Regions from separate parts of the Paenibacillus paludis genome, predicted to be linked through region 2. Evidence: riboswitches for the same ligand, from Rfam matches in the RefSeq annotation. Region 2 holds a riboswitch; the other holds the start of a gene.
What was found. A riboswitch is a leader RNA that binds a small molecule or an ion and turns the genes downstream of it on or off. The one in region 2 is predicted to bind cyclic di-AMP.
Positions count from the first base shown of each region.

Region 1: another riboswitch for cyclic di-AMP. It lies ahead of ACAN56_RS34305 (C40 family peptidase); the one in region 2 lies ahead of ACAN56_RS33605 (resuscitation-promoting factor).

Region 1 covers NZ_JBGJZP010000035.1:18,107-21,922, forward strand. Annotated here, with positions in the region: gene ACAN56_RS34295 (GNAT family N-acetyltransferase) at 1-57, opposite strand, end outside; gene ACAN56_RS34300 (C40 family peptidase) at 320-811, opposite strand; cyclic di-AMP (ydaO/yuaA leader) riboswitch at 817-959, opposite strand; gene ACAN56_RS34305 (C40 family peptidase) at 1,345-1,773, opposite strand; cyclic di-AMP (ydaO/yuaA leader) riboswitch at 1,831-1,969, opposite strand; gene ACAN56_RS34310 (hypothetical protein) at 2,190-3,020, opposite strand; gene ACAN56_RS34315 (M1 family metallopeptidase) at 3,032-3,816, opposite strand, start outside.
Region 2 covers NZ_JBGJZP010000032.1:46,734-50,549, reverse strand. Annotated here, with positions in the region: gene ACAN56_RS33615 (HD domain-containing protein) at 1-27, shown strand, start outside; gene ACAN56_RS33610 (TatD family hydrolase) at 82-852, shown strand; cyclic di-AMP (ydaO/yuaA leader) riboswitch at 1,051-1,278, shown strand; gene ACAN56_RS33605 (resuscitation-promoting factor) at 1,569-2,729, shown strand; gene rnmV (ribonuclease M5) at 2,882-3,433, shown strand; gene rsmA (16S rRNA (adenine(1518)-N(6)/adenine(1519)-N(6))-dimethyltransferase RsmA) at 3,430-3,816, shown strand, end outside.

The DNA of each region.
Region 1 (3,816 bases), on a different contig from region 2:
TTCGGCATGGCTGATCTCCATGGGAACTACATGGAATGTAACGGGGGAGCTAATCATAAGGCCACCGGCCTCCTTTCATGGGGAGCAACAGCACTAGCTATACCTAATTATATCCATAACTGGCCTGATTCGACTCAGAAATTTTCTGAAAGGCGGAAACTTGACAAAGTGGTAAAAATATTTTATAAAATGGAGGAAATTTGGGGGAGATTTATGTTTGGCGGATATTGAGAGGGGTAAGTAATTTTATAGACAAAAAAAAACAGGCCCCCTCCAGATTTCGGCAAAAATCATGGAAGAGTACCCGTTTTACGACAACTTATTGTACGTCATCATTGTCTTGGGAATCAGAAGTAACGGATTGGTAAGCATCTGTACTCATGATCCGTTTGGCGCCAACGTAGCGGTTGACGTAGTAGCTGTCACTCATCGTGCTGATGGTTACACCACGGGAGGATGAAGCATGTGCGAATTTGCCTTCACCGACATAAATGCCGACGTGGGATACACCTTTACCGCTTGTATTATAAAATACAAGATCTCCCGCTCTCAGATCATCCCGGGAAATGGCAGTACCCATTTGGTATTGGGAACCGGATTGGTGTGGCAAATTGATACCGATCTTATCAAAAACGTACATTGTAAATCCGGAGCAATCAAAGCCGTTGGTCGATACACCGCCGGATACGTATTTACTTCCGATGGTCTTGTCGATGACTTTATCCATTTTGGAATCCGCGAAAGCGCTTCCTGCTCCGATGGTAAGCATAATGGAAAAGCTAAGTACTGCTGCTGCTAACTTCTTCTTCAAAAGTGAATACCCCTTCCAAATGCCTACGAGGTTAGCTTAAGGGTTCGGTTGAAGGTCCCCTATGACCCCTCTGTGAATAGGAGGTCAATTCACCCAAAATCGGTTCCCCCGTTTCCCTAATGGTTAGGGAACTCGGCATGACTGTTGATTAGGATTAGCTTGTTAACCAATACATGACAAAACCTTTGTAAAACCCGATTCAATAATTACAAAAATGTTACTAAAAACTCACTGCGATAATTGTAACAAAGACTTCGCCAGTTGGCAATCACTTAAAACATATTAATGCATAATATTTACGCTTTTTAAGAGTTATCTTTGCTAAAAAGGTCTTATATTTACGCGCTGAGTAAGCTTTAACTTAGATTTGTTGGGATTTTTAGTAAAAAGGTGTTTCACAGACCTCAAATACGTGTAAAAGGTAGAATAAGGAAGACAAAAAGGAAAAACCCGGAAATGATTACGGCAATAATCAGTTTCCGGATCTCTATAAGTTACAATTATTTATTGGAGGATGAAATTCCTGAGGGATGTCAATCGTAAGCGATAGCTTTGTAAGCTGTTGTGCTCATTACTCGTTTGGCTCCAACGTAGCGGTTGGCCCAGTAGGATTGACTCATTGAACTGATAGTTACACCACGGGATGAAGAGGATTGGGCGAATTTTCCGTTGCCGACATAAATGCCGACATGGGAGACTCCATTGCCAAGGGTATTGAAGAATACCAGGTCGCCGGAACGGAGGTTATTCCGTGATACGGCGGTTCCAACGCTGAATTGTGCTTTGGAAGTGCGGGGCAAGGTAAGGCCAACATTCTTAAATACATATTTGGTGAATCCAGAACAATCAAAGCCGGCAGTGCTTATGCCTCCGGTTTTATACGTCGTTCCCAGTGTTTTTGTAATAACCGTATCCATTCTGGAGTCGGCGAAAGCGCTCCCTGCTCCAAGCGTGAACACCATCACCAGCCCTAATGCTGCTGCGGTGCATTTCTTCTTAAAATTATGACTTTTCAAAAGATGTACTCCTTCCAAGGCCTGCGAGGTTAGCTTAAGGATTCGGTAGAAGGTTCCCCTATGACCCCTCTAAAGCGAGATCAATTCACCCAAAATATGGTTCCCCCACTTCCCGGTGCCGGGAATTTGGCGTTTTATGCACCGAAACAGTGACGTATCGACAAGGTTAAATGCTTAAAGGCACATTCATTTACTTCAAATTAGTTTCAAAAGATTACAAAGTTGTTACTACTGGTACAGGCATCATTGTACCAGAGGATTTACAGTTTTGCAAATACCCTAAATCACGTTGTAACCAAAAGAAGAGTCCCGCCCTTTATCTGGGGCAGTGACTCTTCTATTATGCCAAGGGACTGGCGTAATTATTGTGGAAATGTTTTGCTGCACCAAAGGTGATACTGCCCCGCTATGCTCCACATTTTGAACAGCGTTGAGGGAAGCGGTGAAAATTGCCGGAACAGCAGTGCGGGCAGGCCTGGACAGAAAAGTGCGGTCACTCCGGAGAGCAGCAGCAGAAGCAGGCCGCCGGCGCCGAACAGTGCAGATATACAGGTGGAAGGGAGGATTACCCTCAGGCCAACCAGCAAGGAAGAGAACATGCCTGTTCCTCCGGTGAAGCCAAACTGCATGTACAGCAGCAGAATGCGGATCAGGTAGAAGTACAGGAGCCAGGCCAGAACATAAGGAACCAGTCTCAGCAGCAGGGTATAATCGAGAATACCGCTGAGGAGAAGCCCGTACATTTTGGGGAGAAGCCAATACAGCGGTGCTGCGGCCAGAAGCCATTCCGCTAGACTGAACAGCAGTACGGGGAGTCCGTAAAGCTTCATTCCGGGAAAAAAGAACATTCCCCGCTCCCCTTTGCGCTCCTGGTGCAGCTCATGCAGCAGCCCTGCACGGATAAAGGGGGAGCATAGCAGCCGTAGCGCTGAGAGGGCCAGCAGCAGCCAGAGCCAGCGCAGCACCCCGGGGTCTGTGCCCAATGCAGTCTGTCCTTCGATATAATACAGCAATCTGCCTATTCCGCTGCCGCCGGCGTGTGTATCGGGATAACGGAGCAGCACCGGGATGAGGGCTGACCTGACGAATCTGTACAGGAAATAGCCCCAAAGCAGCCGATAGATAAAAAGCAGAATCAGAATATAAAATTGCTCTTTCATGCTGTACCAGCCGCGGGTTATCGATCTTTTCACAATCCTTCACCTCACCAGACAAGAGTTCCGAGCAGGGTTTCAAGCAGCTTCGTTGCACTAAGCGTCCAGCGGGAGAGCGTCTTTCGCTCCAGCTCCGCCAGTCTAAAATTGTTGAGATGCTTACTCTCCAGCAGAATGGAGTGCTCCGGATCAATCTCTGCGGACAAAAGAGGCGCTTTGTAGGCTAGCTGAAAGGTGGTTTCCTTCTCTGTTCCATTCCAAAACTGCTGGACGGTATAGCCATCCAGGAAGGTGAACTTTATCGGGACGTCACCATACTGATTTCCTTTATTGCTGACCGCTACTGAACTTTCGTAACGGGCATTATCATCGCCGCCCTCTTTTTTAGGGTCAGAGATTTTAATATGATCAATCGAAAAATCCGGAGAACCGCCGCTGTATACATATTGGTCGAAGTAGGCTTGCCAGGATTTTTTGGTCACCTTCTCCACGATTTTCTGGAAGTCAGCGGTAGAAGGATGCCGGAAGCGGAACTTACGGGTATAGGCCGCCATTAGGGTATCCATCGTCTTGGTTCCGACCTGCTGTTCGATATCCTTCAGCACCAGCTTGCCGCGGATGTACACATTTCGGGCATAGGAATCAGCAGGAGTGTATTTCCAGGTTTCCAGGTCAAGCGGCTGGGAGGATGTCACCAGGCTGGCCTGCAGGACATGATTGGATGATACCCCATACTCCTGCTCCATCAGCCTGTCTTCGGCGTAGGAAGTGAAGCTTTCGTCCAGCCAGGCCTCCTCGAATTCATTGCTGGCTAACATCCCGTAGAAATATTGAT
Region 2 (3,816 bases):
TCTATTGCAGAAATCTTTGCAAAGTAATCCAAAAATACTTGGAATTCATCATAGAAATTATGACAGAAAAGGGGATGTAACATGCAATTGTTCGACACGCACACCCATCTGGATGCTCCACAATTCGACGAGGACCGCGAAAAGGTAATCGCCAATGCGCTCGAGGCAGGAGTTACCAAAATGATTAATATTGGCTTTAACAGGGAAACAATCCCAACAACCATGAAGCTTGCTGAAACCTATGATTATATCTATGCAGCCGTCGGCTGGCATCCGCAGGATGCCATAGACATGAGGGACGGGGATCTCGAGTGGATTGCCTCACTGTGCAGTCATAAAAAAGTAGTTGCCATCGGAGAAATTGGGTTGGATTACTACTGGGATACCTCTCCTAAAGAGGTACAGCATGAAGTGTTCCGCAAACAAATCGGACTGGCCCGTGAACTGAAAATGCCGATTTGCATTCATAACCGTGATGCTCATGAAGATGTGGTGCGGATTCTTCGTGAAGAGAAGGCTGATGAAATAGGCGGAGTGATGCACTCCTTCTCCGGCAGCTGGGAAATAGCCAAAATGTGCCTGGATTTAGGCTTTCACCTATCCTTCGGCGGCCCGATTACATTCAAGAACGCCAGAGTGCCAAAAGAGGTGCTGGCCCAGACTCCGCTGGACCGATTGCTGATTGAAACGGACTCGCCTTATTTGACACCGCACCCTTTCCGGGGCAAGCGAAATGAGAGCGCACATGTGAGATTAGTAGCAGAGGCTGCCGCGGAAATAAAAGGGATTGATTTACAGGAATTGGCGGAAATTACGTATGCGAACGCACTGGAACGATTTGGGATTGTCTGAAATCGGGAGTAAAAGCGGTGAAAAATGAAGTATAGCCGATATATTAAACTTTTTTAATTTAAAAACGGCTGAATATTACAATATTTTAATCATTTTTTTGCGTAAACGTGGTTGAATCGTCCTTTACAACATGCATCAAAACAGGATATCATCTTTTCAGTGCAGTGAGCTGTTGTTACTGTGACAGTCACTGAATCATGGATCGTCTCGCTGAGTCTCCGTATGGAGAACGGGGGAACCAATAATGCCTGCCGCATGTCCGTACATAGAGTACAACACAGAAATGCCGCAGAATTTATTTGATTTCTTCACGTGGTCTTTGGGGTGAATTTGAGGGCAACCGCCGTGAGCGGGTGACCTAAGATAGGGCGTCTCTCTTATGCCCGAACCCGACAGCTAACCCCGTAAGCGCAAGTAAGAGAGGAAACCTCGTGCATAAACATTCCCGCGTATTCTGACATCCGGAGAAGCCACGAAAGAGTCCTCTGTGAACTCTTTTTTGGGCTTTTTTTGTTTTGAATAATGCGAATGTTCCCAGCATACTGTTATATAACAGGTATCTGGAGTAATTATGCCGGGCAGGCGATCCATGAGCAGGAAACGCTGAAGCAATGCGGGCGTATCCTGTTGCAATCTCAAACCTAGTTTCGTCAGCAATCATACAGTCACCTTGATATACAACTTGACGACGGGGCTATGTAAGGAGGATGGAGAGAGTGGGCGTATTCCAACCAGAAGTATCCCATGATTCGCAATCATCCAGCAGGTCTTTCGCATTACGGTGGAAGCAAGTGAATCCTCGCTTACTTTCGCTTGCAGGTGCGGTATCAATCGTTATCGCGCTGCTCATTCTGCTGTACGTACACGGTCAGAGCAAGAAAGAGATATTTTTAGTAATAGACGGGAAAGCACAGACGCTGGAAACGCGCGAAGCGCTGCTCAGTGATGTGCTGGCTAAGGAACAAATTTCGCTGCAGCCGCATGATGAATTATCTATTGGCCTTAGTGATGAGATACAGGACGGCGACCGTGTCGTGATCAATCGTGCGCAGAAGTTTAGTCTCACTGCGGATGGAGCAACAAAAACGCTGTACACCACCGAAGACACTATCGGTGACGCCATTAGCAAACTGGGTTTAAGCCTGGAGAGCAGTGACAAGATATACCCTTCGCTTGACACCACAGTATCGGCCGGCATGGAAATTAAAATTGTCCGCATCAACAAGCAGATTGTGGAGCGGAAGCAAAATTTGCCATTCCAGGTCATTAAGACCTCAGATCCTTCCCTGACCAAGGGGACCGTAAAAGTGGCACAGTTAGGCGCACCAGGCGTCATGGTCCAGCATATCGAGAAGGTCTACCAAGATGGAGAACTGGTCTCTATGCGCATGATTGGCAAGGAAGTACAGACGGTTACCAAACATAAAATTGTTTATGTTGGTACGAAGCCCCTGCCAAAGCCCGTTGTAGCTGCTGTGACAACTTCCAAAAAAAGTACGGCATCCAAAACAACCAAAGTTTCCGCAAAAAGCAGTAACGTCGTGCACAAGGCAGGCGTAGATTTCCAATACAAAAAGATGATCAAAAATGTGTCGATGACAGCCTATTCTTCAGAAGAACCAGGCATTGGGACCCGCACGGCTTCTGGAACACGTGTAACAGAAGGCCGGACAATAGCTGTGGACCCGAATGTAATTCCTATCGGCTGGTGGGTGTACATTGAGGGATTAGGGTTTCGCCGAGCAGAGGATACCGGCGGTGCCATCAAAGGCAACAAGTTGGATGTTTATTACGATTCACTGAGCCATGCCCGTAATTTCGGCCGCAAGTCCCGGACTATTTATGTGATCGGTCCAGTGAAGCCGGAGCTGAATTAACGGGGTCCGCTTTTGCAAATTAATGGTTTATAAGCTATAGTGAGTGTAGCACTGACAGAACGGGCTACCGCTCATCACTTATACATTCTTTAGCCAAAAAGAAGGGGAGCGAATCCTCTTCTTTTTGTGTTTTACAGGAAGGAGCAACGTGTATGATTAAGGAATTAATTGTGGTGGAAGGCAAGAGTGATACGGTTGCCGTCAAGCGGGCGGTGGAGGCCGATACGATAGAGACTGGCGGTTCAGCGGTAGACCGCAAGGTTATCGCCAAGATAGCGCTGGCAATGGAACGCAGAGGCGTGATCATCCTTACGGATCCCGATCATGCCGGCGAACGCATCCGCAAGATTGTTTCCTCCAAGGTGCCAGGCTGCAAGCATGCATTCATCCCGGAGAAGGATGCTACACGCAAAGGGGATATCGGTGTTGAGAATGCATCACCGGAAGCGATCCGTCATGCGCTGCAGCATGTACATACCTCCTTTGAAGGAGCCCCTGCCCTAATTGGGCTGGAGGATCTTATGGCGGCGGGCATGCTGGTGCATTCGCGAGCGGCTGAGCGCAGGATGGCGCTGGGCAACCTGCTTGGCATCGGGTATTGTAACGGCAAACAGCTATACAAGCGGCTGGCTATGTTTGGCATCACGCGGGAAGAATTCTCCGGAGCTCTCGCACAAATTGATCAGGGAGGCATTACTTCATGAGTGGCAATAACAAGATCTCATCGCCAGTACGGACCAAAGAAATTATTCAGCGCTACGGTTTTTCGTTCAAAAAAAGTCTGGGACAGAACTTTCTGATCGACCAGAATATCCTTGATAAAATAGTGGACGCAGCAGAATTAACTGACTCTGCGGGCGCCCTGGAGATTGGCCCGGGTATCGGAGCGCTTACTGAACGGCTGGCCATGGCTGCGGGTGCGGTGACTGCTGTAGAGATCGACCGCAGACTGATTCCGATTCTGCGGGATGTATTGTCTCCGTACCCGCATGTCAAAATCCGCAATGATGATGTGCTGAAGGTAAACCTGCAGGAACTGTTCACAGAGGATTTTGCAACCGTCGACAAAGTAAGTGTGGTTGCCAAC